DNA from 4 places in the Erwinia sp. GW821-FHT03D09 genome. Region 2 is predicted to be linked to each of the others. Evidence: predicted binding sites of a transcription regulator. Region 2 holds the regulator's gene; each other region holds the start of a gene.
What was found. The regulator CRP, encoded in region 2, controls carbon source genes, mostly activating them, when cyclic AMP is high. The targets are predictions, from matches to a motif close to ATGTGANNNNNNTCACAT.

Region 1: AC07U6_RS03375 (YfcZ/YiiS family protein) is a predicted target of CRP. The motif match lies at 5,990-6,007, and genes of this name have one in related genera.
Region 3: epd (erythrose-4-phosphate dehydrogenase) is a predicted target of CRP. The motif match lies at 5,901-5,918, and genes of this name have one in related genera.
Region 4: glpT (glycerol-3-phosphate transporter) is a predicted target of CRP. The motif match lies at 4,972-4,989, and genes of this name have one in related genera.

Annotation. Positions count from the first base shown of each region.
Region 1 covers NZ_JBWKUK010000003.1:28,932-37,106, forward strand. The annotation lists gene AC07U6_RS03345 (heme lyase CcmF/NrfE family subunit) at 1-1,456, shown strand, start outside; gene AC07U6_RS03350 (DsbE family thiol:disulfide interchange protein) at 1,453-2,010, shown strand; partial or broken gene AC07U6_RS03355 (cytochrome c-type biogenesis protein) at 2,037-2,402, shown strand; partial or broken gene AC07U6_RS03360 (tetratricopeptide repeat protein) at 2,622-3,593, shown strand; gene mlaA (phospholipid-binding lipoprotein MlaA) at 3,614-4,375, shown strand; gene fadL (long-chain fatty acid transporter FadL) at 4,461-5,744, opposite strand; gene AC07U6_RS03375 (YfcZ/YiiS family protein) at 6,117-6,413, shown strand; gene fadI (acetyl-CoA C-acyltransferase FadI) at 6,591-7,901, shown strand; gene fadJ (fatty acid oxidation complex subunit alpha FadJ) at 7,901-8,175, shown strand, end outside.
Region 2 covers NZ_JBWKUK010000002.1:241,429-249,603, forward strand. The annotation lists gene tsgA (MFS transporter TsgA) at 277-1,461, opposite strand; gene ppiA (peptidylprolyl isomerase A) at 1,738-2,310, shown strand; gene AC07U6_RS02835 (aminodeoxychorismate synthase component II) at 2,444-3,019, shown strand; gene argD (bifunctional acetylornithine/succinyldiaminopimelate transaminase) at 3,107-4,324, shown strand; gene AC07U6_RS02845 (YccS/YhfK family putative transporter) at 4,321-6,399, opposite strand; gene crp (cAMP-activated global transcriptional regulator CRP) at 6,459-7,091, opposite strand; gene AC07U6_RS02855 (LysR substrate-binding domain-containing protein) at 7,451-8,175, opposite strand, start outside.
Region 3 covers NZ_JBWKUK010000006.1:199,425-207,599, reverse strand. The annotation lists gene AC07U6_RS07930 (OprD family outer membrane porin) at 1-266, opposite strand, end outside; gene loiP (metalloprotease LoiP) at 761-1,519, opposite strand; gene tkt (transketolase) at 1,809-3,800, shown strand; gene AC07U6_RS07915 (sulfatase family protein) at 3,879-5,738, opposite strand; gene epd (erythrose-4-phosphate dehydrogenase) at 6,119-7,165, shown strand; gene pgk (phosphoglycerate kinase) at 7,187-8,175, shown strand, end outside.
Region 4 covers NZ_JBWKUK010000020.1:58,275-66,449, reverse strand. The annotation lists gene AC07U6_RS18685 (dienelactone hydrolase family protein) at 1-478, shown strand, start outside; gene metE (5-methyltetrahydropteroyltriglutamate--homocysteine S-methyltransferase) at 523-2,805, opposite strand; gene metR (HTH-type transcriptional regulator MetR) at 2,928-3,869, shown strand; gene AC07U6_RS18670 (YehS family protein) at 3,967-4,437, shown strand; gene AC07U6_RS18665 (hypothetical protein) at 4,574-4,762, shown strand; gene glpT (glycerol-3-phosphate transporter) at 5,204-6,550, shown strand; gene AC07U6_RS18655 (hypothetical protein) at 6,603-7,049, opposite strand; gene AC07U6_RS18650 (winged helix-turn-helix domain-containing protein) at 7,062-7,793, opposite strand.

The DNA.
Region 1 (8,175 bases), on a different contig from region 2:
GGATATCGGGCTGATCTTCCATCCGCCGCTGCTGTATATGGGCTACGTGGGCTTCTCGGTGGCCTTCGCGTTTGCCATCGCGTCGCTGCTGGCCGGTCGGCTGGATACAGCGTGGGCCCGCTGGTCGCGAACGTGGACCCTCGCCGCCTGGGTATTTCTGACCATCGGCATCGTGCTGGGATCGGCCTGGGCCTATTACGAGCTGGGCTGGGGAGGCTGGTGGTTCTGGGACCCGGTAGAAAACGCCTCGCTGATGCCGTGGCTGGCCGGAACGGCGCTGCTGCATTCGCTGGCGGTAACCGAAAAGCGCGGCGCATTTAAGGCGTGGACGATACTGTTGGCGATTGCTGCCTTTTCGCTCAGCCTGCTGGGGACGTTCCTTGTGCGCTCCGGCGTGTTGGTTTCGGTGCACTCCTTCGCTTCCGATCCGGCACGCGGTATGTTTATCCTCGCCTTCCTGGTGATTGCCATCGGCGGTTCGCTGCTGCTGTATGCCATCAAGGGTGGGCGGATGCGAGGCAGAGTGCAAAACGAACTCTGGTCGCGCGAATCGTTTCTGCTGGGTAATAACGTGCTGCTGATCGCCGCCATGCTGGTGGTGCTACTGGGTACCATGCTGCCGCTGGTGCATAAGCAGTTGGGGCTGGGCAGTATCTCCATCGGCGAGCCTTTCTTTAATACGCTGTTTACCTGGCTGATGGCGCCACTGGCGCTGATGCTGGGTATTGGGCCGCTGGTGCGCTGGCGGCGTGACAATCCGAAAACGCTGTGGAAAAGGCTGCTTGTTGCCGCGTTGACGACCTGCGTGCTGTCGATTCTGCTGCCGTGGCTGATGCAGGACCGGATTGAGGCGATGACCGTCGTTGGCCTGCTGATGGCGATCTGGGTGATTGTTCTGACGCTGATGGAGCTGCACGAGCGCGCAGCCCATCGCCATGGTTTCTTCAGGGGACTGCTGCATCTGTCGCGCAGTCACTGGGGCATGGTGTTTGGACATCTCGGTGTGGCGATCACGGTGATAGGCATCGCCTTCAGCCAGAACTACAGCGTGGAGCGTGACGTCAGGATGAAGGCGGGAGAGTCGGTGGATATCCATAATTATCATTTCACATTTCGCGCGCTACACAGCCTGCAGGGCCCGAACTATTCTGGCGGCGTTGGCATTATCGATGTTACCCGCAACGGCGAGCGGGAAGCGACGCTGTATGCGGAAAAACGCTATTACAGCGTGGCCCGCATGATGATGACTGAAGCCGCGATTGATGGCGGTTTCACCCGCGATCTTTATGCCGCGCTGGGGGAAGAGCTGGAGGGAAATACCTGGGCGGTACGTATTTATTACAAACCTTTTGTGCGCTGGATCTGGTTTGGTGGCCTGCTGATGGCCGCAGGTGGCGTGCTGTGCCTGCTGGACCCCCGCTACCGTTCGCGCAAAAAAGCGCCGGAGGCGGTATGAGCAGGAAAATACTGTTTATCCCACTGTTCCTGTTTCTGCTGCTGGCGGGCGCGCTGCTGTGGCAGTTAAGCCGCAACGCCAGCGGCGACGATCCCACCCGTCTTGAATCCGCGCTGGTGGGTAAACCGGTGCCGGAATTCCGGCTGGAGTCTCTGGAACTGCCGGGGAAAGTGTACGACAGATCGGTGCTGTTGACCGGTCAGCCGCTTCTGCTAAACGTCTGGGCGACCTGGTGCCCGACCTGCAGGGCGGAACATCAATATTTAAATACGCTGGCAGCGCAGGGAGTGCGTGTGGTGGGGCTGAACTATAAGGACGATCGCCTGAAGGCGATGAACTGGCTGAATACCCTTGGAAATCCCTACACCCTGAGTCTGTATGACGGTGACGGTATGCTGGGGCTGGATCTGGGCGTGTATGGCGCACCGGAAACGTTTCTGATCGATGGCAGGGGGATTATCCGCTATCGCCACGCCGGGGATATGAACGAACAGGTCTGGCGGGATGAACTGAAGCCGCTCTGGCAGCAGTACAGCCGGGAGGGCGGTCAGTGAAGCCATTTCTGATTGCGCTGGCACTGATGCTGTTGAGTGCCAGTGCGCTGGCGGACAGCATCGATACTTATCAGTTTGATTCAGTCAACCAGGAGCAGCAGTACCGCCACCTGACTGAATCACTGCGTTGTCCCAAATGCCAGAATAACAGCATCGCCGACTCTAACTCGATCATCGCGGCGGATATGCGCCTTAAAGTCTACGAACTGCTGCGGCAGGGGCATACCCCGGAGCAGATTAAGGTGTGGATGATCGACCGCTACGGTAACTTTGTTTCGTATCAGCCGCCGGTACAGCTCTCCACGCTCATTCTGTGGGCGGGGCCGGCGCTCTTTGTTGCCATGGGGGCGCTGATTATTGTGCTGCGCGGCAGGCAGCGTTTAAGTGCAGATGAAGCCGAAGCAGGAACCGGAACCGCGAGTCAACGCGTGGGAGACAGACACTGTTACGACGTTGGTCAGCTGGAGCCGAATGCCGAAAGCCAGGCGCCGGGGTTCGCGCTAACGTTGTCCCTGCCGGGCGCGTCAGGCCTGGCGGATGACGGGCTTATGTCGCCCACTCAATTAGATCCTGCCAGCCGGAACCGTGTCCTGACAAAGCCGCCGCCCGCCCGTTCACTTAGCCTCTGGGCTCTGCTTCCCGGTGGCGTGCTGCTGGCGGTGATCAGCGTGGGGTTTTATCTGAAAACCGGCGGTCTGTCGCAGGTGCTGGCCTGGCTGCAGGTAAAAAGCGATCTGCCCGTGCTGCGCAGGCAGGTGATGGACCCGCAGGCCGCGCCGCTGAACAGGGAACAGCTGGCGCAACTTGCTCTGGGGATTCGCAGCGAGCTGCAGCAGGAACCGCATAATCTGCACGACTGGATGATGCTCGGGCGGCTGGGTATGGTGCTTAACAATGCCGCCATCGCCACGCAGTCTTTCGCCCGTGCCCTGCAGCTGGCACCGGATAATCCCGAAGTCAGGCTGAGCTACGCCGAGGTTCTGACGCGTTCCGACGATCCGCAGGACAACCGCCAGGCAGAGACGATGCTGCGTGATATGCTGAAACACGACGGTAACAATCTGCGCCTGCTGGGGTTATTGGCATTTAATGCCTTTGGCCAGCAGGATTACACCGCAGCCATCGAAGCCTGGGATAAGATGTTGGCGCTTTTACCGGCTAAAGATGCGCGTGTTGAGGTCATTCGCCGCAGTATTGAGCAGGCCAGAAGCGCATCGGGTCAGCAAAGCAGCCATCTGGCGATTCAGGTAAATTTGTCGTCGGAGGCAGAAAAAATGTTACCGGAAGGTGGAGTGTTGTATATTTCTGTTTCTGACGGAACCACTCCAGTTCCCGTTGCGGTGAAACAGTTGCCGCTGAGCCATTTTCCTCTATCGCTCACGCTGGATGACAGTAACGCAATGATGCCGGAGCGCTTGCTATCAGCGCTGCATCAGGTGCGGGTTCGCGTACGTATTTCGCGCGACGGCAGCGCCAATCCTCAACCCGGTGACTGGTTCGGGCTGAGTGAGGTTACGCCATTCAACGGTCAACAGCAGCTTGCGGTCACAATCGATCAGCAGGTGGCAGGCGATAATCCATAAACCAGTACAGGGAGAAAAAAATGAACTATCGCCTGACGGGCTTAGTGCTGGCAAGCGTAATGATGGTGGGCTGTGCCAGCTCTAAGAACGCCGATGATCCTCAGGGACGTTCCGATCCGCTGGAAGGCTTCAACCGGTCAATGTTCAACTTTAACTACAACGTGCTGGACCCGTACGTCCTGCGGCCCGTTGCGGTAGCATGGCGCGACTACGTGCCGGTGCCGGCGCGAAACGGCCTGGGTAACTTCTTCAGTAACCTTGATGAACCGGCCTCGATGATCAACTACTTCGTTGAGGGCAACCCGTATAAGGCGATGATCCACTTTAACCGTTTCTTCCTGAACACCCTGTTGGGGATGGGCGGTCTGATTGATGTGGCCAGCATGGCTAACCCGAAACTGGCGAAAGAAGAGCCGCGGGCCTTCGGTAGCACGTTGGGCCATTACGGCGTGGGTTACGGCACATATGTGGTTGTACCGGGCTACGGCGGCTTTACGCCTCGTGAGGATGTCGGTGGCATTGTTGACGATCTCTATCCACCGCTGTCATGGCTGACATGGTGGATGTCCGCCGGTAAATGGGCTCTGGAAGGCATTGAGACCCGTGCGCAGCTGCTGGATTCCGACTCCATTCTGAGCAATTCGAAAGATCCTTATGCCTTTATGCGTTCGGCTTACTTCCAGCATCATGATTTCCTTGCCAGCGACGGCAAGCTGATCCCGCAGGAAAATCCGAATGCAGCGGCGATTAAAGACGAACTTAACGATATTGATGCGCCATAATTCTCGCGCCGCATAACCGTTTTCGCACTGCATAGTAAAAGGCCCGCCGGAAAACCAGCGGGCCTTTTTTCATGCTGAATGGTAATCAGAACTTGTAGTTAAAGCTTGCGCCGTACAGCCACGCTTTACCGGTAGAGTTAAAGGTATAAGGACCTTCTTTCACCGTCACGTGCTGGCCGTGCATATAGGAAACGCCGACGTCAACCGAGGCATCTTCATTGAAGGCATAAGATGTACCGGCGCTCAGCCACAGACGGTCCTGATCGGGAATAGAAATCGAGCGGGTCTGTGCCGGAACCGGGCTGTCATCGAAGGCGATACCGGTACGGAATGTCCAGTGATCGTCATGATAGTAGGTGGTACCCAGCGCGATGCGGTAAGCATCTCTAAAACTCTCATCTTTGTAGAACAGCTGCTGGCCGTTGTTGCCGGTGGCTTTCAGCTCCTGGAACTGGCTCCAGCTGGTGTAGGCCAGGCTGTAGTGCACCGCCCACTGTGGCGCCACTTTATGGAAGCCGGACACTTCCCACATTTCCGGCAGATTCAGCGTCAGTGCACCAGGAATAGTATTACCGTCGGTACCAAACGGCAGGCCCAGGCCCATTGCCTGATTCAGCGGGTTAATCGAACTTGGCAGGCTGCTGCGGTAGTCGCCCTCAAAATCGATCTTCACTTCTGAACGATAGGTCAGGCCGAAGCGGTTGTTGTCATCCACTTCGTACAGAATACCGGCGTTCCAGCCGTAGCCCCACTCATCACCTTTCAGATGGGCAATCTGGGTGTTTGCCGGAATACCCAGCGATCCAAGGGATTCACCGGCGTAGCGCTCAATTTTGGCACGTGCATAAACCGCATCAAAACCTACGCCGAAGCTGAAGTGCTGATTCAGGCGGTAGGCGGTGCTGAGGTTAAAGTTCATGGTAGTCAGGTCGGTTTTACCGGCGTACGGACCTGCTGTATAGCTGTCGTTGAACTCGGTAGCCAGACCGTAGTTAGAGGTCGCGCTGGCCCCTAACCACCACTGATCGTTCAGCGGTTGCACATAGTGAATATTCGGCACCCAGGCGGTAGGGGCGATATTGCTGGCATCCAGGCTGTTACCGCTGGCGGACTGGCCGTCGATATCAACACCGGGATCGATAAACACCGCGCCGACGGAGAACATCGGGCGATCCATCAGCGCCATAGTTGCAGGGTTACGGCTGGCGGACGCGGCGGTATCGCCCATCGCACCTTCACCGGAGTAAGCACGGCCTAAGCCAATAGAGGAAAATTCATTCAGTTGAAAGCCAGCCGCAAACACATTTGAAGAAACAAGGGCCACTGCCACGGCAAGGGTAGATTTCGTAAACAGGTTTTTATGGTTCATAACCACAACCTCATTAGATTTTATTAAACTCTGTTACCTGAGGTAACAAGGGATCGCGGATTGTAGGGACTGACTGACGGGCAACAAATCAGACCAGTGGCCCAAGTATAGGTCCGACCTGTACAGGTGTTGCAATAATGTTTTCGACTTATTTCCAAAATGATGCAAGAAAAGAGATCTGCCTAACAAAAACTTACAGGTAGAAATTTCGAACCACGCCGCTGATTGCGGTGGATCAATTAATAGTGTGATTTTCATCACTTCACGGACTCATTTCGCGCGTCTACTGGAGCGGGAAAAGCGTCAGGCGTAAAATGGATTTAGTCTTAAATTAACCTGCCGCGTTCCTGTTGCGGCATGCCGGAGGATGAAATGACCGACGCAATTAACCGCTGCAGCGCCAGCGAAACGGCAGCCTGTTGCTGCGTTGATGTGGGCACCGTGATGGATAACACCGACTGCACCGCGGCTTACAATCGTACTTTTGCCAACCGCAGTGAAGCCGAAGCGATGCTGACATCGCTGACAACGAAAGCGCGTGAGGTTGAGTCCGATCCCTGCGTGATCGAGGGTACGTTTACCGAAACGCCGGAAGGCGTGGTGCTCGACTGTAGCTTTACCTTTAGCTGCCAGGCCGAAACGTTGATATTCCAGCTTGGTCTGCGCTAAACCACGCTCTTGCCTGTGCTGACAGGCTATGGGGAGCGGCCATGCTCCCCTTAAACCGTGTTTGCTCTCGCATTTTTTTCTTCCCACCGTAGCGCCCCATCCTATTCTGGTTAACACTGAGGAGGTCAGACCTCTTTGGCAGTGATGCCGTCCATCGACACGAAACAGGTGATAATAATGAGCAAAGCGCTACCTTTGCTGACGCGCCAGGGCGACCGCATCGCCATTACCCACGGGCTGCGCACCCCATTTGCTAAGCAGGCGACGGCCTTCCACGGCATCCCGGCGCTGGAGCTGGGCAGAATGGTGGTCAGTGAACTGCTGGCCCGCAGCGACATTCCCGCCGACATCATCGATCAGCTGGTCTTTGGCCAGGTGGTGCAGATGCCGGAAGCGCCGAACATTGCCCGTGAAATCGTACTGGCCAGCGGCATGAACATTCACACCGATGCCTACAGCGTCAGCCGCGCCTGCGCCACCAGCTTTCAGGCGGTGGCAAACGTGGCGGAAAGCCTGATGGCGGGCAGTATTCAGGTGGGGATCGCCGGCGGTGCCGACTCCTCTTCCGTATTGCCGATTGGCGTCAGCCGCAAACTGGCAAGAACGCTGGTCGATCTCAACAAGGCGCGTACCCTGTCGCAAAAACTCAAGCTGTTCAGCCAGCTGCGCCCGCGCGATTTACTGCCGGTGCCGCCGGCGGTAGCCGAATATTCCACCGGGCTGCGCATGGGTGATACCGCAGAGCAGATGGCAAAAAGCTACGGTATCAGTCGCGGGCAGCAGGACGCGCTGGCGCACCGTTCGCACCAGCGCGCGGCGCGCGCCTGGCAGCAGGGGCTGCTGAATCAGGAGGTGATGACCGCCTTTACACCCCCGTGGCAGGCCGCGCTGGAACAGGACAACAATGTTCGCCCTGACTCAAAGCCGGAAGACTATGCCCGCCTGCGGCCGGCGTTCGATCGCCGCCACGGCACAGTGACCGCCGCCAATAGCACGCCGCTCACCGACGGCGCGGCGGCGGTGATCCTGATGACCGAATCCCGCGCGCGTGAACTCGGCATCACCCCGCTGGGCTATCTGCGTAGCTATGCCTTCACCGCCATTGGCGTTCGTGAAGATATGCTGCTGGGACCGGCGTGGTCCTCGCCGCTGGCGCTGGAGCGAGCGGGTATCACCCTCAGCGATCTGACGCTGATCGATATGCACGAGGCGTTTGCTGCGCAGACCCTCGCCAATCTTAAAATGTTCGCCGACGAGCGCTTCGCCCGCGATGTGCTGAATCGCCCGCACGCGCTGGGCGAAGTCAATGAAGAGATCTTTAACGTGCTGGGCGGGTCCATCGCCTATGGCCATCCGTTTGCGGCGACCGGAGCAAGGATGATCACCCAGACGTTGAACGAGCTGCGGCGTCGTGGTGGCGGTCTGGGGCTGGTGACCGCCTGCGCGGCGGGTGGTCTTGGCGCGGCAATGGTTCTGGAGGCGGAATAATGGAACAGTCATCAGCATTTACTCTGACGATGCGGCTGGATAACGTCGGGGTGATTACCATCGACGTGCCGGGCGAGAAGATGAATACCCTCAAGGCGGAGTTTGCCGTAGAAATCCGCAGCGTACTCAAGCGCGCCTGCGCCAATCCGCAGCTGGCCGGATTGGTGATCGTCTCCGGCAAGGCGGACTCGTTTATTGCCGGTGCGGACATCGCGATGATTGCCGCGTGCGACAGTGTGCAGCAGGCGGAAAAGCTGGCGCAGCAGGGGCAGAA
Region 2 (8,175 bases):
TTGCCTCATTAATAAGATTCTGGTCGTACGATAACCGCTCGGATATCGCGGTTATTGATGTGTATCAATCACCCCCGGCAAATACCCATTAGTGGGTAGGCAAGAGAAAAAACGTTAGCTACATAACATTATGAAATCATAGATTTTATGATTTTTTTAGCGCGAGAGGGGAGCCGGTCGGGTGATGAGGGGGATTAACAGATGATTTACCGGGATGACATATAAAAAAAGCCGGTACACAGGCACCGGCTTGTTAGCTGCATGAACGGTCGCGAATTAATGCGAACCCATATGACCATGCAGCTTGTGCTTGCTGACGAAGCCCAGCAGCAGACACATCACAAACACCACTGCGTACAGGCCGTTAGCCGTTGCCAGCGCTGCGTGAGCACCGCCTTTCTCTACGATAGGGCCGGTAACCACGAAGGTCAGCATGGTCCCCACAGTGCCGCAGGTCAGAATAAAGTTCACCAGTTTTGGGGAAGACACTTTGGTCTGCAGCGAACCCAGGGTGATGATAGTGGTGTAGATGGCGCTGGAGAAGAAGCCCAGGCTCAGCATGATCCATTTCAGCATTGATGCATCGGTGGTGGTGATAAACCAGTACATCAGCGCGGTAGCCAGCAGGGCCAGCAGGGTGACGATACGCTGCGGATCGAAGAAGCGCAGGATGGCGCTGAACGCCCACATGCCAACCATGTAGGCGGTCCAGAAGTTGCCCACCAGACTACCGGCCTGGCCGATATCCATGCCCATGCTTTTGGTCGCATACTGAGGAACCCAGCCGATAAAACCCAGCTGGCCGAGGATATAGCACAGAGCGGCTACCGCCAGGAAGCCAACGCCCACGCCCCATTTTTCTTTTTTGACCGGCTCGCCGCTGGCCGTTTTTTTGCCCAGTACCGGGAATTCAAAGCACAGCGCCAGAACAAAGATTGCCACGTAGATCACGCCGATACACACGTACACCCAGTACCACGGCAGCGCACGCGCCAGCAAAGCGGCAGCGATAATCGGGAAGATCGTACCGGCCATGCTGAAGAAGGAGTCGGTAAACAGCAGGCGCGAACCGCGCTGGCGTCCTTCATAAAGATGGGTGATCAGGAACGTACCGATCGACATGGTAATACCGCTCACCACACCCAGCACAAACATACAGAGCGAGAACACGCTCAGGCTGTGGCTGGTCATCAGCCCCAGAATTGCCAGCACCATGAGTACGAAGCCGAACATCAGCTGACGCTTCAGCGGCACGATTTCCATTAGCCAGGCGTTAAGGAATACGGCCAGCAGTATCCCGGCGTTAAGGAATGTAAAGGTGTTGCTCATCTGAGCCACGGGAAGCTGGAAGTACTCTGCTATATTCTCCAGTACCATACCGGTAACGATAACCACTGCACCGGTCAACGCATAAGAGAAGAAGCTGATCCAGGTAAGTCCGATTCGATCGCGATTTGTCATAGTGGAAACCCGTCTGGAAGGAAGTTTCTCAGGCGAGGTGCCTGAGATATGCCTCAGGAGTTTAACCATATTCGTGATCTGCATGAATATTTAATGAAATAATAATTATCGAATTTCACTGTTAGTGTGATTTTTGTCACATTTATGCATTGGCCATTTACTTTTACGGCAATGTCTTCCTGAGTAAATAAAGGTAAAACGCTGGCGCGTTGGTAAGTGCCTATTTACAATCATCGTTGCATTTATGGCTTATTGCCCTCAGTAAGGAAAAATTTCATGTTGAAACGTACTTTGACCGCGGTGGCGGCAGTTCTCGCACTGTCATCGATCTCTGCTTCTGCATTCGCGGCGAAAGGGGATACACATGTACTGCTGACCACTTCAGCAGGCAGTATTGAGCTGGAATTAAATAATCAGAAAGCCCCTGTTTCGGTAAAAAACTTTGTTGATTACGTCAACAGCGGCTTTTACAACAACACCACATTCCATCGTGTGATCCCGGGCTTTATGCTGCAGGGTGGTGGCTTCACCACTGATATGCAGCAGAAGCAGCCTAACGCTCCGATAAAAAATGAAGCGGATAACGGCCTGCTGAACAAACGCGGTACCATTTCTATGGCGCGTACTGCAGAAAAAGACAGCGCAACCAGCCAGTTCTTTATTAACGTGGCGGATAACGCCTTCCTTGACCACGGCCAGCGGGACTTTGGCTACGCAGTGTTTGGTAAAGTGGTTAAAGGTATGGATGTGGCTGATAAGATTGCCCAGGTGCCAACCCAGAATGTCGGCCCTTACCAGAATGTGCCGGTGACTCCGGTGGTGATCCTCTCCGCCAAAGTTCTGCCGTAAGCTTACGCACTGTGCCTGAATCGGCCTACGGGGCTGATTCAGGTTTTTGCCTCATCTTCCGCACAGTAAAGAGATAAGCGAAACGGTGTAAAATCCGTAAAATAGCGGCGTAAATCGTTTACCGGAATTCGCCATGCTGCTGCTTATCGACAATTACGACTCCTTCACCTGGAACCTCTACCAGTATTTTTCTGAACTGGGAGCCGAGGTCATCGTTCGCCGTAACGACGATATTACGCTGGCTGAAATTGCCACGCTGGCCCCTCAGCATCTGGTTATCTCTCCTGGCCCCTGTACGCCCAACGAAGCGGGTATCTCACTGGCGGCGATCCGTCATTTCGCCGGTCAGGTGCCCGTACTTGGCGTTTGCCTGGGGCATCAGGCGATCGCGCAGGCGTTCGGTGCCAAAGTGGTTCGTGCTCGCCAGGTGATGCACGGTAAAACATCGGCCATTGAGCATAATGACGGCGGCGTTTTTGCCGGGCTGAATCATCCGCTAACCGTCACCCGCTATCATTCACTGATTGTAGAGATCGGGACGCTGTCGGATGAATTCGAGCTGACAGCCTGGACGCTGCGCGACGGCCAGCCGGATGAAATTATGGGATTCCGCCATCGCACGCTGCCGCTGGAAGGCGTGCAGTTCCACCCGGAAAGCATCCTGAGCGAACAGGGGCATCAGCTGCTGGAAAATTTCCTGCGCTACTGAGTTAGTGTTTGCCTTTTTTTGATTTTTTATGCATATTTCATGACTATATTTTCACATTAATGCAAAGGTTAAACGGCGAGGTGGTTGATGGCAGCGGAAAAATTAGCGGTAACGCGGGCAACGTTCGATGAAGTGATTTTGCCTGTTTATGCACCAGCGCAGTTCGTTCCGGTAAAAGGAAAAGGGAGCCGCATCTGGGATCAGGAAGGGAAAGAGTACGTCGATTTCTCCGGCGGTATCGCGGTAACCGCGCTCGGTCACTGCCATCCGGCACTGGTTGAAGCACTGAAAACACAGGGTGAAACCCTGTGGCACACCAGCAATGTCTTCACCAACGAACCTGCCCTGCGCCTGGCCAGCAAGCTGATTGCTGCCACCTTCGCCGAGCGCGTGTTTTTTGCTAACTCCGGTGCAGAAGCCAACGAAGCGGCATTTAAACTGGCGCGCTATTACGCTACCCAGTGCCACAGCCCGTTTAAAAGCAAGATCATCGCCTTCCATAACGCTTTCCATGGCCGCACGCTGTTTACCGTATCCGTCGGTGGGCAACCGAAGTATTCCGACGGCTTTGGCCCTAAGCCTGCCGACATCGTCCATGTGCCGTTTAACGATCTGGCGGCGGTCAAAGCGGTGATCGACGATCACACCTGTGCCATCGTGGTAGAGCCAATCCAGGGTGAAGGCGGCGTAACGCCGGCGACTCAGGAATTTATGCAGGGTTTGCGTCAGCTGTGCGATGAGCATAATGCGCTGCTGGTACTGGATGAAGTGCAAAGCGGGATGGGCCGCAGCGGCAAACTTTTTGCCTGTGAGCACTACGGCGTGAAGCCGGATATCGTCACCACGGCGAAAGCGCTGGGCGGCGGCTTCCCGGTGAGTGCGATGCTGACCACCAATGAGATCGCGTCGGTGATGGCGCCTGGCGTGCACGGCACCACCTACGGCGGTAACCCGCTGGCCTGCGCGGTGGCGGAAGCGGCGCTGGATATTATCAATACGCCGGAGGTGCTGGACGGCGTGGCGCAGCGCCGTCAGCTGTTTGTTGATGCCCTGCAGGCGCTGGATGCCAAACTGGACCTGTTCAGCGAAATCCGTGGTATGGGGCTGCTGATCGGTGCCGCGCTTAAGCCACAGCATGCCGGCAAAGCGCGCGACATCCTGAATGCCGCAGCGGCTGAAGGGGTGATGGTGCTGGTGGCCGGTACGGACGTGATGCGCTTTGCGCCATCGCTGGTTATCGATCCCGCGGATATCACCGAAGGGATGAAGCGCTTTGCGGCGGCGGTAGAAAAAGTTTTAGGCTAGGGCGACTTGCGTAAGCGCCGGGACAGCCAGTGCCCCTGATGCGGGCGCTGGCTCCAGGCGAGCGACGAGATGGTGTGCATCGTACTGAGGTGGTCGAGAATACGTTTCACGTGCCGCTCCAGAATGGTGACCGGCCCCTGATGAAAATCTTCCGGCGCTTCCAGTACGTTGCTGTCGGTGCTGGGGCCGTCATATTCAATGCGCTGCTGGCAGCGCTGTAGCGCAATTTCGCACGATTGCAGGTAGCGCTGCGCCAGTGATTCAGTAAGCATAGTGTGCTCGCGCGCCAGAATCGTCATGGCATTAATGTGTTCGACAATAAACTGGCTGTGGGTTACCCAAAGCTGCATATCTTTCAGATAACCGGCATTAAAGTTCGGTTCCTGCATCGCCTGATGCAGCGAGTTAAACAGCGCGTTGTGGGCCTGATTGGCCCGCATCCTCTGCCAGGCCAGTTTTGCCGGTTCCTGTTCCTGCCCCAGCAAAAGCTGCAGTGCTTCCTGGTAAGCCTCCAGCGCATCGTGAGCATTCTGCCGTAACAGCCCGCTCTGCCACTGCGGCCACAGCCAGATCATCCCGCCAAAGGCAATCAGACAGCCAATCAGCGTATCCATCAGACGCGGTACCAGCAGCTGCACACCGTTGAGCGACAATAGCTGCAGCGTGAATACTGTGGTGATGGTAAAGCCGATCGTGGCCCAGCCGTAAAATTTACGGATAAACAGATTACCAATCAGCGTCAGGGCCAGCATCACCAGCAGCATTACCGATTCCGGTGCGTGCAGGCGCAGCATAACGGCGGCAATGACCAGACCTGCCAGGGTTCCCATTGCCCGGTGCTGAATGCGAACCCGCGTGGCGCCGTAGCCATTGAGGCTGACGAACATCACCGTCATTAGTATCCAGTAGGGCTTAGGCAGATTAAAAAACAGCGCCAGCGAGCTGGCAAATGCCAGCATCACGCCATAGCGCGCGGCGCTGCGCAGGCCGGGTGATTTCAACGACAGGTAGCTTTTCAGTGCCGGGATCAGCGGTAGCCGGCGCTGGCGATCCGCCATCAGATCGCGTCGATACAGCGGCCGCTGGGTGCGGAGCACACGGGCGATGCGGCTGAAATGGTAATAGCAGAAATTCCCCACCGGATTGTCTTTATTCTGCCGGGAGATTTTCTCCAGCGCCAGCAGCGGCTTATTCATGGTAAAACGTTCAGGGTAGCGATGATAGAGGATATCATCGGCCAGCACCCGCAGGCGGGAGGCAATGGTCTGCACATTCCAACGGATCACCACTTCGGCGTGGCTTTGTTCCACCAGTTTTTGCACTTCTTCCGGCTGATGCAGGCTGACGGAAATGTGCTCCTGCAGGTCCAGTGCCACCTGAAAGGCCCGCGTCAGCCGCTGATAGTGGTTATCCTGGCTGGCGGACAGCATATACATCTGCTGATAGCAGGTATTAATCAGATCCACCGCTTTTTGCTGGCGCGCCAGCAGCGGCGGGAGGGCTGTCTGCGGGTCGGTCAGCCGGGTCAGCAGCGTATATTTCGCCTCGCAGTAGTCGGCCAGCTCGCGATACAGCAGGCTCAGCGTTTCACGCATCGGCTGCTCTTTCCACAGGCGGAACCACAGCCAGTTAAACAGCCCGTACCAGATGGTACCGAGAATATAGAGCAGCGGCGGCTGCCAGAGGGGCATTCTTCCGGCCAGGCTGAGGGTAAAAATAGCGGCAATGAGCGATGCGGGCAGCAGACGGCCATGCAGTGGACTGATTTCCGCAGTGACGCCCAGTATCAGTGCCATCACCAGCATGATGATCGGCAGCGGTACGCCCTGTTCCCCGGCATACAGGATCATAAAACTACAGAATGCAAACAGGCTGCCGCCGATAATCAGGCGTTTAAAAAAGCGTTTATGGGGAGTATCAAGACCGGCGTTGTTACAGCAGGCGGGAACCAATGAAAAGAGTAGACCCTGTCGAAGATCGCCCAGCAGCCAGCCAACGGCTATTGGCAGACACAGCACCAGCGTTTGCCGCAGTGCATAGTTCACTTCAGGGTGATAGATGATTCTCCGCCACATGCCCAACACCACAGAAAAAAAGGCGCGACAATGCTGTCGCGCCACAGATCCACAACCGTTTAGCGCGTACCGTAAACCACGATAGTTTTACCGTGCGCGGAAATCAGGTTTTGATCTTCCAGCATTTTCAAAATACGCCCCACGGTTTCACGAGAACAGCCAACGATCTGGCCAATCTCCTGGCGGGTGATCTTGATCTGCATACCATCCGGGTGGGTCATGGCATCCGGCTGTTTGGCCAGATTAAGCAGGGTTTGTGCAATACGACCGGTTACATCAAGGAAGGCGAGGTTACCCACTTTCTCAGAAGTGACCTGCAGACGGCGTGCCATCTGCGAAGAAAGACGCATCAGAATGTCAGGGTTAACCTGAATCAACTGGCGGAATTTTTTGTAGGAGATTTCAGCTACTTCACAGGCACTCTTAGCGCGCACCCACGCGCTTCGCTCCTGGCCCTCTTCGAAAAGGCCCAGTTCGCCAATAAAGTCGCCCTGATTGAGGTAGGAAAGAATCATTTCTTTACCTTCTTCATCCTTGATCAGCACCGCTACTGCGCCTTTGACGATGTAGTAGAGGGTTTCTGCCTTTTCACCCTGATGGATCAGAGTGCTTTTGGATGGATATTTGTGAATATGGCAATGTGACAGGAACCATTCGAGGGTTGGGTCTGTTTGCGGTTTGCCGAGAACCATTCGCTGTTATCCTCTATTGTAATCGAGCCTAAATATACCCTTTTATCACTCAGGTTGCAGAAATGTTAACTGCTTTTTGAAATATTTTGGGTAAACAGGGACGGAATTCCCTGTCAGGCGCTTCCCATAGGAAAATCAAACGGGCAATACCATTAAGAGTCTGACTCATCCTGTTGTCCCGTTTTCACCATGCATTGCAATGCCAGAATAATAATACAGCACCGTTTGTAGCACAGCTTGACCTGGCTGTCTTGTGTTGTGTCATGTTGTCTCGCTTCAGCATAGTGCAAAATTACTACATAGTCTTTTTATTGCCGGGAAAGTGGGGCGGAAGGCCGTTGCTCGGCGACGCGCCCGTCTCACTGATTAATGTCGGTTTCATGTCTGTTTTCGCCAGCGTTACGGCAGATATCCAGGACCAGCTCCAGCAGTTGCCGCGAATGATGGGTAAGCGGGGAGTATCTGGACCACACAACGCTGTAATGCCAGGCAGATTGCAGCGGCAGGTTGAGTGCCTGCAGCGTGTGGCTGAATTCGCTAAGCAGTGGGCGGGGCATCATCATCAGGTAACCGGATTTTCGCGCCAGCTGCATGCCGTACAACAGAGAAGTCGTATGAAGCAGAGGACCAGATAACCGCTGAAAAAAAGCCTCCAGTTCCTGGCTCAAGCCGCTGCCCGCTTCATCTTCCATCAGCACCCATTTCTCATCGGCAAGTTGCTCCAGACGTTCGCAACTCCGCTGCGGATGGGTCTGACACGCTACCACGCACAGCGACACGCTGAACAGCGGTTCAATGGCCAGCCGTTCATCGGTGAAGCGAGCAGGAAGCTGAACAATAGCAAAATCCATTTCTCCGGCCACGAGTGCCGGAAGCAGACTGTGCAGTGTGCCGTCGGTTACCGTCAGCTTAGCGCAGGGAAACATTAGCCGAAACTTTTCCAGCACGGCAGGGAGTAGCATCAATCCAGGTAATGCGCTCATGGCCACTGAAAGTTGCCCCTGCTGTTGCTGAAGTGAATGGATCTCTTCCCCGGCTTTCTGTAATTCGGCAAGAATCAGGCGAGAGCGTATGGCAAACAATT
Region 3 (8,175 bases), on a different contig from region 2:
AGGCGTACGGCGTATTGCGCGATGCCATCAATGCCGAAACCAATCAGCCCTTCGGTATAGCCTGAATGGAATTTAGTGATAGCACCCTGGCCCCATTCAGCTTTATCCTGCACGCCGTTGCGGTAATCGCGATCAATATAAGCGTTACGTAACAGCAGGTCTAAATGGCTGTCGGCAATAAAACCTTTGCTGTCTGCTTGCTCACTGGCGAAGGCCGGTATTACGGCGCATAAATTTAATGTAATTAATAATAGTCCTTTTTTCACTGGCGTTATTTCTCTGGCTGAAGAAAATGAAATATAAACATTACCCTGGTGGTATTTACCATGGCGTTAAGCGATTACAATCGTTAAATACCTATTAGGCCCAGGCTCAGGGCGCTATGCAAGGACTTTGTAGTCGAATTGCCTGCAATGTTTGATTTGGACTTTCCTGAGGCAGGCATAATAAAACGCATAAATGGATGAGTTATGATTTTTTATAGTATCTGGCGGAGATGAATCTGTCGGGGAATCTGGATTGTAATTTGAATAATTAACACGTTGTGCGATTTAGTCGGTAAATTATGCTTAGTTAATATCTTTTGTATTAAATTTATAATCTATGTTTATTATTAATCGAATTATCTTCAACGTTGTTTTCAATGCGTGGACTGTCAGCCTGAGTTGGCTGCTCATTGTCCCATCGGCGAATAATTAGATTTTTTGCGGAACGGTAATGCGGGCTTTCCACCTGAAGTGATGGTCAGCCCGCTTTAAGTTTATTTGATCCCGTCTGCCGCCATCCGCTCACGGATATGCTGCGCGCGTGCTTCAGAGGCAGGGTGATCGTCAAACATTGAACTCTGGCGGCCGGCTTCCAGTTTCGCCAGCTTTTCAAAGCTGGTGGCCAGTCCTGCCGGGTTAATGTTGCGCTTGCGCAGCAGATCGTAGGAATAATCATCCGCTTCAGACTCCTGGCGCTGCGAGAACTGTGATTTCACCAGTTTCTCCCCAATATCACCAAGCTGCGACTGGGAAAGTGAAGCGGCAATGCCACCGGCAGACGCTGCGGCGGTGCGTGCAGCGGTCGTCGCGTAGGCCACCTGCATGGCTTTGCGCGAGTGGCCTAATGCAACGTGACCCATTTCGTGGCCCAACACCGCCTCAACTTCATTGTCGGTCATCATATCCATCAGGCCGCTGTATACGCGAATACAGCCGTTAGCCATCGCCCACGCATTGACGTCTTTGGTGAGGTAAACCTTGTAGTTAGCCGGCGTGCCGTTGATGTTATCGCCCAGTGCGGCAGAAATTTTGTTCAATCGCTTGGTATAGGTGCTGTTGGCATCGGCGATTTGCGTGCTGCTGTCCATCTGCTGGCAGGATTTTTCACTTAGCTCTTTTACCTGCGCATCGCTCAGCGTGGCAGCCTGAAAAGCCTGTGCGCCGGACTGCATCAGTCCATTGCTGTCGAAGTTCTGACAGCCTGAAACAAGGGTTGCCAGCGCTAGCGCGGCAAAAGAAATGCGTTTCTTCATTCCGTTTTATCCATTAGTAGTAACAAGGTAATTAAATCATAAAGTTAGCGGGTGAAAGAGAGATTAAAGATCCGCCAGATAGTTGAGTTATAGTCTTTACTGCCGTCTTTGCCTAGCCGGGAGATTCCCAAAGTGCAACTTATGTGATTATTTTTACATCCCGCGCCATGTACATGTTACCCATATTTCATGTACATTGATGGGCGACTTTCCTTCGGCTTTGCCTGATAACTCATTAATTACAATAGGTTAAGTACGGCGAAGCGTTAAATCCGACCTGGAGTAGAAAATGTCTTCTCGTAAAGAGCTTGCCAACGCCATTCGCGCATTGAGTATGGATGCGGTTCAGAAAGCTAAATCCGGCCACCCGGGTGCCCCAATGGGTATGGCTGATATCGCTGAAGTGCTGTGGCGCGATTTCCTGAACCACAACCCGTCTAACCCGCTGTGGGCCGACCGTGACCGCTTCGTGCTGTCCAACGGCCATGGTTCAATGCTGATTTACAGCCTGCTGCACCTCACAGGTTACGATCTGCCAATCGGCGAACTGGCTAACTTCCGTCAGCTGCATTCCAAAACCCCAGGTCACCCAGAGTACGGCTACACAGCAGGCGTAGAAACCACCACCGGTCCTCTGGGCCAGGGTATCGCTAACGCCGTTGGTTTTGCGATTGCCGAGCGCACGCTGGCTGCACAGTTTAACCGTCCTGGCCATGACATCGTTGACCATAATACCTATGTGTTCATGGGCGATGGCTGCATGATGGAAGGCATCTCCCACGAAGTGTGCTCGCTGGCGGGTACCCTGAAGCTGGGCAAACTGGTGGCGTTCTACGATGACAACGGCATCTCTATCGATGGCCATATCGAAGGCTGGTTCACCGACGACACCGCGAAGCGCTTTGAGTCTTACGGCTGGCACGTGGTGCGTGGCATCGACGGCCACGACGCTGAAGCGATCAAAAAAGCGGTTGAAGAAGCCAAAGCAGTTACCGACAAGCCTTCACTGCTGATGTGCAAAACCATCATCGGCTTCGGTTCACCGAACAAAGCCGGTACTCATGATTCTCACGGCGCACCGCTGGGCGATGCTGAAATCGAACTGACCCGCAAGCAGCTGGGCTGGGCCCACGCACCGTTCGAAATCCCGCAGGATATCTACGCGCAGTGGGATGCGAAAGAAGCAGGCCAGGCAAAAGAATCCGCATGGGATGAGAAGTTTGCTGCCTATGCAAAAGCCTTCCCTGAACTGGCGGCCGAGTTCAAGCGTCGCGTAAGCAACGAACTGCCGGCTAACTGGGCGGAAGAATCGCAGAAATTTGTTGAGCAGCTGCAGGCTAACCCGGCGAAAATCGCCAGCCGTAAAGCATCTCAGAACGCGATTGAAGCGTTCGGCAAACTGCTGCCGGAATACCTGGGCGGTTCCGCTGACCTGGCACCAAGTAACCTGACCATGTGGTCTGGTTCTAAGCCAATCAACGAAGATGCAGCAGGTAACTACATCCATTACGGCGTGCGCGAATTCGGTATGACCGCGATCGCTAACGGTATCACCCTGCACGGCGGCTTCCTGCCTTACACCGCAACCTTCCTGATGTTTGTGGAATATGCGCGTAACGCAGTGCGTATGGCGGCCCTGATGAAGATCCGTCAGGTGCTGGTTTACACCCACGACTCTATCGGTCTGGGCGAAGATGGCCCGACTCACCAGCCGGTTGAGCAGCTGGCCAGCCTGCGCGTTACGCCAAACGTCAGCGCATGGCGTCCATGTGACCAGGTAGAGTCTGCCGTGGCCTGGAAATACGGTATCGAGCGTCACGACGGCCCTACCGCACTGATCCTGTCCCGTCAGAACCTGGCACAGCAGGAGCGTACGCCTGAGCAGCTGGCGAACATCGCTCGCGGTGGTTACGTGCTGAAAGACAGCGCGGGCACCCCTGATGTGATCCTGATTGCGACCGGTTCAGAAGTTGAGCTGGCGGTTGGCGCGTTCGACAAACTGACTGCGGAAGGCCACAAGGTTCGCGTGGTGTCTATGCCGTCTACCGACGCCTTCGACAAGCAGGATGCTGCCTACCGTGAATCCGTGCTGCCGAAAGCGGTTAGCGCTCGCGTAGCGATTGAAGCGGGTATCGCGGACTACTGGTTCAAATACACCGGTCTGAACGGCGCTATCGTTGGCATGACCAGCTTCGGTGAATCTGCACCAGCTGAGCAGCTGTTCGATCTGTTTGGCTTCACCGTGGATAACGTGGTTGCTAAAGCGAAAGGCCTGCTGTAATCCATCGCAACCGGCCTTATTACGGGCCGGTTTACTCGATAAAGCACCGCTTAGCGGTGCTTTTTTTCGGCCAGACGATCAGTCCTGAATCATCTTCTCAAAATGCGTGCTATCCAGATGCCAGCTGTGTGCTTTGCTGTCAGGAAGGAAGCTGCCGTCATCCTCTCCAATCTCCTGGCGATACCTGGCGTTGAGCTTTTGGTTCATGGCCATAATCAGATCGCGATGCTGTTCGGGTTCACGGGCCAGATTATTCATCTCCTGCGGATCGTTGCCGAGATCGTAAAGCTCCAGATCGTTCATCGCCAGCAGCTGTTCCCAATTCTCCGGCATGTTGTGCTGGCGCAGTGAATAGTAGCGAGCAAACTTATAGCGCCCATCAAACAGCATGCGCACGCCGCTGCGCCGGTGATAGTCCGGTGCAAGTTGCTGAATTTGTTTCTGCTTTTCGGCGGTGTTCAGGCTTGGATTATCCCGCACATCAAAGACTTTCCGCAGGTAGTTATCATCGATGTACAGCATCATATCGTAGCAGTAGAGGCTGGCGTCACGGATCTGGTGCAGACTGGCCCGCTCGGGATCTTTGATTAGCGCGCTGAAATCTTTGCCTTTGCGGTCGTGCAGCAGCGGGGCGATCTGCTCAGCGGGTTTTCCGGTCAGGCCAAGTAGAGTTGGTGTCAGGTCCAGGTGGCTGGTCAGTGCGTTGCAAACCTTTCCGCCGGGATAGGCGGGATGACTGATAATCATCGGCACCTGTACCTGCTGCTGGTAAACGCAGGTTCCCTTACCGTGCATTTGGTGAAATCCCTGTAACTCGCCGTGATCGGAAGTTATCACCACAATGGTTTTTTCCGTCAGGCCGAGCGCGTCCAGCTCGTTCAGCAGGGCGACGACATGGGTATCGTTATCGCGGATACAGTTAAAATAGTAATCCTGCAGCTTGCGCCAGCGGCGATCCTCGTCGGGAAACTGCCCAACCAGCATGGCCCGTGCCTGCTGATAGTTCAGCTGTGCAGCCGGCCTGCCCGATTGCTTAAACGGCTGATGACGGCTGGCGGGCAGAGGCACCTGATCCCAGCGCGCAGCATACAGCGCATTTTCCGGCGGCTGGCTGGGGCTCATTGGCTGGTTTTCGTTTAGCTTCGAGTGCCACTGAATACGTTCTCCCGGCGCATCGGTATCGATAAACATCACATCGTGCGGATTCACGAGGTTCACCGCCAGCAGCCACGGACGCTGGTTATCGCTCATATTTCTTCCTTTACTGCGCAACCAGCTGACGGACTGCGCTAAGGTCAGTGAGTCGTAGACATAGCCCCCTTTGCGCAGGCCAATTAAATCGCCAATGCCGGAGTAGTCCTGAAAGCCATATTGCTGCATATCCTGATGCAGCGGGGCATGGTCAATATCGTCAATATCCCTGGATGGTACATCTTTTAGCGACAGTTCCAGCGGGCGGGAGAGATGCCATTTTCCTTTGTAGGCGGCGTAATAGCCGAGTTTATCGATCATGCTGGCTACCGTACCCAGTTTGGGATCGAGGCTCCACGGCATCCAGGGGAGCCCTACATTATCGAACATGCGGGTTTGTGGCATATGCAGGCCGGTATACATGACCGAACGCGATGAGGTACACACGCAGCTGTTGATGTAGTGGCGGGCAAACGTTGTCCCCGTTTTCATCAGGCGTTCACGGCCAGGAACGGGAAAAGGGTAGTGCTCGAAGTAGCGCTCCTGATCGGAAGTAATCAGCAGAATATTGTAGCCATCAGGCAACTTTTCCGGTGCGGTAAACGGCGGATGAGCGGCCGCTGATTCGTTTTCTGCCGTGGGGGAGGCGAGGGCCGATGGAATCAAATGGCTGGTGGCGATTGCCCCGGCTCCTTTCAGCAATGTGCGGCGTGAAATTCCGTCTTTATCTGAAACGTTGTCCGGCATGGTGATCTCCCTTCTTATTGTGGTGTTATTAAAAAGTGAAACCCCAGATTAAGCGCATTATCGGGAGACGGTTTACATAAAGTGGTATTTGTCTAAAATTTCACCGTGATGCGCAGTTGGCCGGATAAATATGCGTTAAAAGGTGCCATTTTTTGCGTAATTTTGTGACGCAGATCGAAAGTTAAGCGCCGCAGTTGATCCCGGTCATTCCTATTATTCCTCACTTCCATTATTCTAGCTGAAGCGTTTCAGTTTGATTGTTGTCGCGGATACAGACTCTGGCCTGCCGCTGCGGTGACGCAAGAATTTCCTGTACAAATCGCGGCGTCTGGCTCAGGCTAATCGTCCGATTTCATAGAGAATTCTGATGCAGGAGTAATATGACGGTTCGCATTGCCATTAACGGATTTGGTCGCATTGGGCGCAACGTGTTGCGTGCGCTTTACGAAACCGGACGTCGTGCTGAAATTACGGTGGTTGCCATTAATGAGCTGGCCGACGCCGCCGGGATGGCCCATCTGTTGAAATACGACACCAGCCATGGCCGTTTTGCCTGGGATGTGCGCCAGGAGCACGATCTGCTGTCGGTTGGCGATGACGCTATCCGCCTGCTGCATCACGCCGATATTGCCTCGCTGCCGTGGCGCGAACTGAATGTGGATATCGTGCTGGACTGCACCGGTGTCTATGGCAGCCGTGCCGATGGTGAAGCGCATCTGCTTTCAGGGGCGAAAAAAGTGTTGTTCTCCCATCCTGGGGGCAATGACCTGGATGCCACGGTCGTTTTCGGCGTGAATGAGCAAGAGCTGCTGCCGGAACATCTGTTAGTATCGAACGCGTCCTGCACCACTAACTGTATTATTCCAATAATCAAACTACTGGATGATGCGTGGGGGATTGAGTCGGGTACGGTGACCACCATCCACTCCGCGATGCACGATCAGCAGGTGATTGATGCCTATCATCCCGATCTGCGGCGCACCCGTGCGGCCAGCCAGTCGATTATTCCGGTTGATACGCGTCTGGCCGCGGGCATCACCCGCATTTTTCCGAAATTTAATGACCGTTTCGAAGCGATTGCCGTACGTGTGCCGACGATTAACGTGACGGCAATTGACCTCAGCGTCAGCGTGCGGGATGCGGTCAAGGCCTGCGAGGTCAACGCCCTGCTGCAAAGTGCGTCAGAAGGCGCTTTTAGTGGTATAGTTGACTACACGGAATTACCGTTAGTCTCTATTGATTTTAATCACGACCCGCACAGTGCCATCGTTGACGGCACGCAGACGCGGGTCAGTGGTCAGCACCTGATTAAGACCTTGGTCTGGTGTGATAACGAATGGGGCTTTGCTAACAGAATGCTGGATACCACGTTAGCGATGGCCGATATCGGTTTCAGTCAGGACGCAGCAGCGTCTGTAAAACTTTGAGAATCAACGAGAGGGTTCACCATGTCTGTAATTAAGATGACCGATCTGGATCTTGCTGGTAAACGTGTTCTGATCCGTGCCGATCTGAACGTGCCGGTAAAAGAAGGGAAAGTGACGTCGGACGCACGTATCCGTGCTTCTCTGCCGACTATCGAAGCGGCTCTGAAGCAGGGCGCAAAAGTGATGGTTACCTCCCACCTGGGCCGTCCGGTTGAAGGTGAATACAACGAAGAGTTCTCCCTGCTGCCGGTGGTTAACTACCTGAAAGACAAACTGGGCGCGGATACCGTTTCTCTGGCGAAAGATTACCTGGACGGCATTGAGCTGGAAGCCGGTAAGCTGGTGGTGCTGGAAAACGTTCGCTTTAACAAAGGCGAGAAGAAAGACGACGAAGCCCTCTCTAAAAAATACGCCGCGCTGTGCGACATCTTTGTGATGGATGCTTTCGGTACCGCGCACCGCGCTCAGGCCTCTACTCACGGTGTGGGCAAATTTGCTCCGGTTGCCTGTGCAGGCCCGCTGCTGTCAGCTGAGCTGGAAGCATTAGGTAAAGCCCTGTCTAATCCTGCACGCCCGATGGTTGCCGTTGTCGGTGGTTCTAAAGTTTCCACTAAATTCGACGTGCTGAACTCGCTGGTGAAAATTGCTGACACCGTTATCGTCGGCGGCGGCATCGCCAACACCTTCGTGGCTATCGACAACAACGTCGGCAAATCTCTGTATGAGCCAGATTTCGTTGAAGCAGCGAAAAAACTGCGCGACGAGTTCAAAATTCCGGTTCCTACCGATTCCCGTGTGGGTACCGAGTTCTCTGAAACCGCGCCTTCAACCGTGAAGAAAGTGAGCGAAGTTCAGGATAACGAAGAGATCATGGACTTCGGCGACGAAACCGCACTGGCGATGGCTAAACTGCTGAAAGAAGCCAAAACCATCCTGTGGAACGGCCCGGTTGGCGTGTTCGAATTCCCTAATTTCCGTAAAGGTACCGAAATCGTTGCTAAAGCGATTGC
Region 4 (8,175 bases), on a different contig from region 2:
TAAAGTGCCGGACAGTCAGGTTCTTGCCGATCTTGACCACGTGGCGAACTGGGCCTCGCGCCATGAGGGCGATATGCGTAATATGGCGATTACTGGTTTTTGCTGGGGCGGCCGCATCACCTGGCTTTACGCCGCGCATAATCCCCAACTGAAAGCGGCCGTTGCATGGTATGGCAAACTGGTCGGTGAAAAGACCATGAAGCAGCAGAAACAGCCGGTGGACGTTGCGATCGATCTTAACGCTCCGGTATTAGGACTTTATGGCGCGAAAGATGACGGTATCCCGTTAGATACGGTCGATACCATGCGCCAGGCGCTCCGGGCGGCGAATGCGCACGCAGAAATTATCGTCTACCCGGATGCCGGTCACGCATTTAATGCTGACTATCGCCCCAGCTATCACGCAGAGTCCGCCACCGACGGCTGGCAGCGCATGCTGACGTGGTTCAAACAGCATGGCGTAGTGGCAAAAGTATAAAAAAGGGGCGCTCAGCGCCCCTGTTGATTACAACACCGCTTAATTCACACAGATAATGACGTTTTTGCCGCACGCAGGTTCTGCGCCGCTGTCACCATGTTGGCCAATGCCTGGCGGGTTTCAGTCCAGCCGCGGGTTTTCAGGCCACAGTCCGGGTTTACCCACAGACGTTCGGTTGGAATACGCTGTGCGGCTTTCAGCAGCAGGGCTTCCATCCATTCCACGCTCGGTACGTTTGGTGAGTGGATGTCGTAAACGCCCGGGCCGATCTCATTGGGATAGTCAAACTCTTCAAAAGACTCCAGCAGTTCCATATCGGAACGTGAGGTCTCGATGGTAATCACATCAGCATCCAGCGCCGCAATCGAATCCATAATGTCATTGAACTCGCAGTAACACATATGGGTGTGGATCTGTGTTTCATCCTGCGCCACGGCGGCATTCAGGCGGAACGCATCCACCGCCCATTCCAGATAGGCTGCCCAGTCCGTCTTATGCAACGGCAGGCCTTCACGCAGGGCCGGCTCATCAATCTGAATAATCCCGATACCCGCTTTTTCCAGATCGACCACTTCATCACGCAGTGCCAGCGCAATTTGCTTAGCAATGGTTTCACGAGAAACATCTTCACGCGGGAATGACCAGCAGAGGATCGTCACCGGGCCGGTTAGCATGCCTTTAACTGGCTTTTCGGTCAGCGACTGGGCGTATTTCGCCCACTCAACGGTGATCGCCTGCGGGCGGCTGACGTCACCGATGATAACCGGCGGTTTTACGCAGCGTGAGCCGTAACTCTGCACCCAGCCGTTCTGCGTGAAGACAAAACCGTCCAGGTTTTCACCAAAGTATTCCACCATGTCGTTACGTTCTGCCTCCCCATGAACCAGCACATCAAGGCCCAGCCGCTCCTGTTCGACGATAGCCTGCTTAATGTGTTCGGCAATGCCGGTGCGATAGTGGGAACCGTCCAGACGCCCCTGCTTAAAGTCCAGACGCAGACCGCGAATTTCAGTGGTCTGTGGGAATGAGCCAATGGTGGTGGTTGGCCATGCCGGCAGCTGGAAACGCTGGCGCTGAGCCTCGGCACGAACCTGATAGCGATTCTGACGCTGGCTATCTTTCGCAGTAATAGCCGCCAGGCGTTGAGCCACCGCAGCATTGTGCACTCGGGTGGATGTTTTTCGAGCACGGACAGGGGCGCTCCAGTCCTTCAGTGAGGCGGCATCATTGTTGTTCAGCGCATGGCTCAGTAGTGACAGTTCGGTACATTTCTGCAGTGCGAAAGCGAACCAGCTTTTCACCTCTTCATCCAGACGCGTTTCCACGCTCAAATCGATTGGGCTGTGCAGCAGCGAGCAGGAAGTGCCGATCCACAGCTGTTTACGTTGAGCGACCAGCGGCTGCAGTTGCTCAAACCAGCTGCTGAGATCGGCTCGCCAGACGTTACGTCCGTTAATCACCCCGACCGACAGCAGCCAGTTCGCCGATACGTTGTCATTCAACAGGTTGATGTTATCTTTGCCATGAACCAGATCCACGTGCAGCCCCTGAACAGGCAGTGCGGTAATGGTCTCCAGGTTCTGGCCAATACTGTCGAAATAGGTGGTTAGCAGCAGCTTAGCGTGTCCCTGCAGTGCATCATAAGCCGGTTTGAACGCCGCCAGCCATTCAGTCGGCAGCTCAAGAGCCAGTGCAGGCTCATCAATCTGTACCCACTCAATATCACGTTTTGCCAGCTCGGCAAGGACCTGCTGATATACAGGAAGAATGTCTTTCAGCAACGTCAGGCGGTCGAACGGTTGACCTTTCACTTTCCCCAGCCACAGGTAGGTTACCGGGCCAAGCAGTACGGGTTTGACCTTATGCCCAAGACTCCGTGCCTCATCAACCTCATCCAGCAGTTGGGTCCAGGTGAGCTTGAACTGCTGACCCTGTACAAACTCCGGCACCATATAGTGATAATTGGTGTTAAACCATTTAGTCATTTCAGCTGCAGCGGCGGGTTCACCAGTGGGCGCGCGGCCCCGGCCGAGGCGGAACAGCGTATCAAGATCGACAGAGCCCTCTTTGTTCTGGTGGCGAGCAGGCACGTTGCCCAGCATCAGGCTGGTCGTCAGTACGTGATCGTACCAGGCGAAGTCACCGACCGGCAACAGGTCCACACCGGCATCTTTCTGCTGTTGCCAGTGACGGGCGCGTAATTCGCGGCCGGTTGCCAGCAGCTCTTCTTGCGTACTATTGCCCGCCCAGTAACTTTCCTGTGCTTTTTTTAGTTCGCGGCGCAGGCCGACGCGGGGAAATCCAAGAGTATGGTTCTGAATAGTCATGATGCGCTTCCTGTTAATTTAGGTGTTATCATTTGGACGTCCAGATGTTTACACCGCTATAATCCGCAGGTACTGTATTATCCACAAGCGCAATATGTTCACTGTCGATGTGAAGGACTCTCATGATCGAACTTAAACACCTGCGAACGCTGCAGGCTCTGCGAAATTCAGGTTCGCTGGCCGCCGCTGCCGCCCAGCTACATCAAACGCAGTCAGCGTTATCCCATCAATTCAGCGATCTGGAACAGCGGCTGGGCTTCCGTCTGTTCGTGCGGAAAAGTCAGCCGCTTCGCTTTACGCCACAGGGAGAGGTTTTACTGCAGCTGGCCGAGCAGGTGTTGCCACAGATTCAACAAGCATTACAGGCCTGCCATGAACCACACCAGGCTACGTTGCGTATCGCTATTGAGTGCCACAGCTGTATTCAGTGGCTGACGCCGGCACTGAACAATTTCCGCAAAAGCTGGCCGCAGGTGGTGATGGATTTTAAATCGGGCGTGACGTTTGACCCACAGCCTGCACTTCAGCAGGGCGAACTGGATATCGTACTCACTTCAGATATTCTGCCGCGCAGCGGCTTGTTCTATACGCCAATGTTCGATTTCGAGGTCAGGCTGGTTATGGCACCTGACCATCCTCTGGCCAAAGTGAACCGTATTTCTCCGGAAGACTTAGCCAGTGAAGTGCTGTTGATTTACCCGGTACAGCGTCAGCGTCTTGATATCTGGCGTCATTTTCTACAGCCCGCTGGCGTCAGCCCGGCTCTGAAAAGCGTGGATAACACATTACTGTTAATTCAGATGGTCTCCGCGCAGATGGGCATTGCGGCTCTGCCACACTGGGTGGTGGAAAGCTTTGAGCAACAGGGACTGGTGACTACCAGGGCGCTGGGCGAAGGTCTTTGGAGCAGGCTTTACGCGGCAGTGCGCGATGGGGAACAGCGTCAACCGGTTGTTGAAGCTTTTATTCGCTCAGCCCGACAGCACGCCTGCGATCATCTGCCACGGGTGCGGGATGCCTCTCTCCCGGGCACGCCGTTGCCGGCATCGCTGACTCATCCCTGACCCCACTCACCGGTAAAGGCAGGCGGTTTTTCCTGTCTAACCGCTCAATTGGCTCTATAATGCGCTCACTGTAATAGTTTCAATGAAGAGAGTGTTTATGACGAATAATGATGTCCTGCGCAGCGTGCGTTACATGCTGGATTTAAGCGATGCAAAAGTAGTGAGCATTCTGGCACTGGCAGAGAGCGAAGTGGCTGAAGCCGAAGTGCACAGCTTCCTGAAAAAAGAAGATGAGCCTGGCTATCGCCTCTGTCCGGATGTCGTTATGGGCTACTTCCTTAACGGTCTGATTTTCGAACGCCGCGGAAAAAGCGAAGATGCGCCAGTGCCCTCGATTGAGCGTAAGATGACGAACAACATCATCATGAAAAAGCTTCGCGTCGCCTTCGATTTAAAAACCACTGATATTATTGAGCTACTGAAAAGTGCCGATTTTGCGGTGGGACAATCAGAAATTGGTGCTATTTTCCGCAAGCCGGGGCATAAAAATTATCGTGAGTGTGGCGATCAAATTCTTCGCAATTTCCTCAAAGGCCTGGCAATGAAGATTCGCCCGGCGAAAAAATAAACATTCATATCTAATTCAAATAATTAACACCTTAGCCAGGCGTTAGTTTATGAAAATCATTAAATTACGATACCTGTCCCTTTACTTGAAACTCTAACATCCGTTGAGTTATTTAATCAAAAAGGGAGTTTATATCATGCAGGTATTGTCAGAAATAGAGTTAGATCAGGTTAGCGGTGGCCGGGCAAATATGAATATCACCACCATTATTAACAATGACAAACCCATCAACGTAATTAATATTGGTGATGATGGTTTAGTTATCAATTTTGGTGATAGCGGTATGACCATTATAAATGATGAATTTACCATCAGTCATACTTAAACAATAAATTCAGGGAGTTACACCTCGTTTATTAAAGATTTAAATAACAGCAGATGTTCTCCCTATCTACACCAGTATCACTGCTCATCTTATCGCCTCCTTAAATCCCGCTTTTTTCCATGGATATAACATTCCTTAGATAAAAAATTTTTCCAATTAGAACGTAAACATCCAAAATGCAGACTTCAGAGCGTTAAACGGCTCCATTAGTGTGACCTCAATCACAAATTATAGTTCGCATACGAAAATATCACCTCATTTAATGGTGCAGATATAGCCATTTCGTCATAAAAATGTAACATTCGCGCACTTATTCACAGCTGTAACCTTCGAATGTCGCCATGCTGCTTTCGAAATGGAACATTTACCGTTACCAGGGAAACTGTTTGTATTTCATCTCAGCCAGGCGGGGATATCGTTACCTGAGCCATGGGGGCCGTAATGTTAAGTATTTTTAAACCTGCAGCACATCAGCCACGCGTTGATGCCAGCCGCGTCGATCCGCTTTACCGCAAGCTGCGCTGGCAGATCTTTCTGGGGATCTTCTTCGGCTACGCCGCCTATTATCTGGTGCGCAAAAACTTCGCACTTGCGATGCCTTATCTCGTTGAGCAGGGCTTCTCACGTGGAGATTTAGGGTTTGCACTGTCAGGCATCTCTATCGCCTACGGTTTTTCAAAGTTCATAATGGGCTCCGTTTCAGACCGCTCAAACCCTCGTGTATTCCTGCCTGCCGGACTGATTCTTGCCGCAGCGGTAATGCTGTTTATGGGTTTCGTACCCTGGGCAACATCCAGCATCATGGTGATGTTCGTTCTGCTGTTCCTGTGCGGCTGGTTCCAGGGTATGGGATGGCCACCGTGTGGCCGTACCATGGTTCACTGGTGGTCGCAGAAAGAGCGCGGTGGCATCGTTTCCGTATGGAACTGCGCACATAACGTTGGCGGTGGTATCCCTCCGCTGCTGTTCTTGTTAGGTATGGCCTGGTTTAACGACTGGAAAGCCGCACTGTATATGCCTGCTTTTGGTGCCATTCTGATCGCGATTATCGCCTTTACGCTGATGCGCGATACGCCACAGTCCTGCGGCCTGCCTCCGATTGAAGAGTATAAAAACGACTATCCACCTGACTATAATGAAAAACATGAAGCAGAGCTGACTGCGAAACAGATTTTCACCCAGTATATTCTGCCGAACAAACTGCTGTGGTACATCGCACTGGCGAACGTGTTTGTTTATCTGCTGCGTTACGGTGTGCTCGACTGGTCACCAACCTATCTGAAAGAGGTTAAGCACTTCACGCTGGATAAATCTTCGTGGGCTTACTTCTTCTATGAATATGCAGGTATTCCGGGCACTCTGCTGTGCGGCTGGATGTCAGATAAGGTGTTCAAAGGCAACCGTGGAGCTACCGGCGTCTTCTTTATGACTCTTGTGACCATTGCGACCATTGTTTACTGGATGAACCCGGCGGGTAATCCTGGCGTCGATATGGCCTGTATGATGGTAATTGGCTTCCTGATTTATGGCCCGGTCATGCTGATCGGCCTGCACGCTTTGGAACTGGCACCGAAAAAGGCTGCGGGTACTGCCGCTGGCTTTACTGGTTTATTTGGTTATCTCGGTGGTTCTGTTGCCGCCAGCGCGATAGTTGGCTACACCGTTGACTACTTTGGTTGGGACGGTGGCTTTATTGTTATGATCGGCGGATGTATTCTGGCCGTAATCCTTCTTGCCATGACCATGATGAGCGAAAAGAAGCATAAGCAACAAATGAATGCTAAATAATTAAAATATGAGTAGCGGGATATTTTTTATAAAACCGCTACTCATTTCCCCGTCACTCCGACGTACACACCAGTAATGCATGCTTATTAGAGGAAAGAAGATATCTTTGGCGATCTAACCTTCTTATTTTTATCATGATTTTTTCATCCTTGAGCTGCGGTAGAAATTTATTTATCACCGTGTCTTTTTTCCACAAATGTAAATCATAATATCGTCCTTCTTTTTCATAATCGAAATCAAGAATGTCATTGACGGTTTGATCTTTCCCCTCGCATCTCAACTTCCCTGAAAGCAAAAAATATCCTTCTCCATTACCATTTATTGCCATAAAAAGGTCAAGCAGGTTGCGGCTACCACACTGATTAATAATAGGTTCCATACCCAGCTGTGCCCTACAGCTAAAGTCTTGCCTCTTATCCTTGTTGCCAAACCAGAGAATACACAGCGAGAGTATCACCGCCACCGCCCAGCCTGGATAACGCTGCCTGATCAAAGACATTAATCTATTCTCTCATTTGAGTAGGCCGTAATTAACGCATTCTCCTCTACGACTATCATCGCAGTACGCTAAAATTTCTTTACCTGTGGAATTTTCATTTACCCCCTCTCCGCTACCTCCTCTCTCCGACCAATAAAAAATATCTGTTTTACGCTCACAGTTTATTTTGTATTTAACAACATAGTTTTTTACCATTGAATAATCATTTTCCATCTTTCTTTTATCCCTGGAGTTTTTCAACAAGTACACGTTACAATTATTTATTTCATAATGATCATTATCCATTTTAAAACTTTGAAAAAACAAAAGAGAAAAAATAAAAAAAGCAAGTAACAGGACGGTTAAAAAACCGACGCTTCTTTTTCTTATAAAGAAATTAATAAATCTTATTTTTTTATATAAATTACTACAATATAATCTGTGAATCGTGAATGCCTTATTCCCTCCTGAAAAAACCTCAGCTTTATCATTCTCATCTAAAATAATCTCGACATCTGCACTAAACATAAAGCCATGTCTGGGTATAGTAATGATCACATCAGAGAATCCAAGATTTGACAGCGTCCTCCTCAGCATTGACATATAGTTATTTAGATTATTACCAGAAGACGACAAACCCTTTTTAGTCCAAAGCTCATTTAAAATACTTTCTCTACTTAATGGAATATTATTATCCTTCACCATAAGATAAAGTAATTCATTAGCAATCCTGCTAAGCGTTAGCATATCAATATTACCGTCCATTAAATACAAAGTTCCGTCATAGGAATTGTATTTTAAAGTTCCATTTATTAAGTAATTCACAACGTTACCTAATTATCCAGAATAATTATCACCCTAAAAGCTGCAGGCTAACAACCTCTTCATCATCTTAAACTTTAAGAAAAAACACAATTTTCACCATAAACACTCCCTTAATTTTTTTTCAAACACCTCCATACATAACCAACAAAAATCAGAATATAAAACTAATAAACAAATTAACAACAACATGAAAACCTATAAAACAAGTAAAAGACAATATATGTTGTTAATAGGTTTTTCCAAATAATAAAATAACTCCTAACAGCATGATGTATTAACAAAGGAAAATCCTGAAGAAAAAAACTTTAGGTGCTATTTCGAC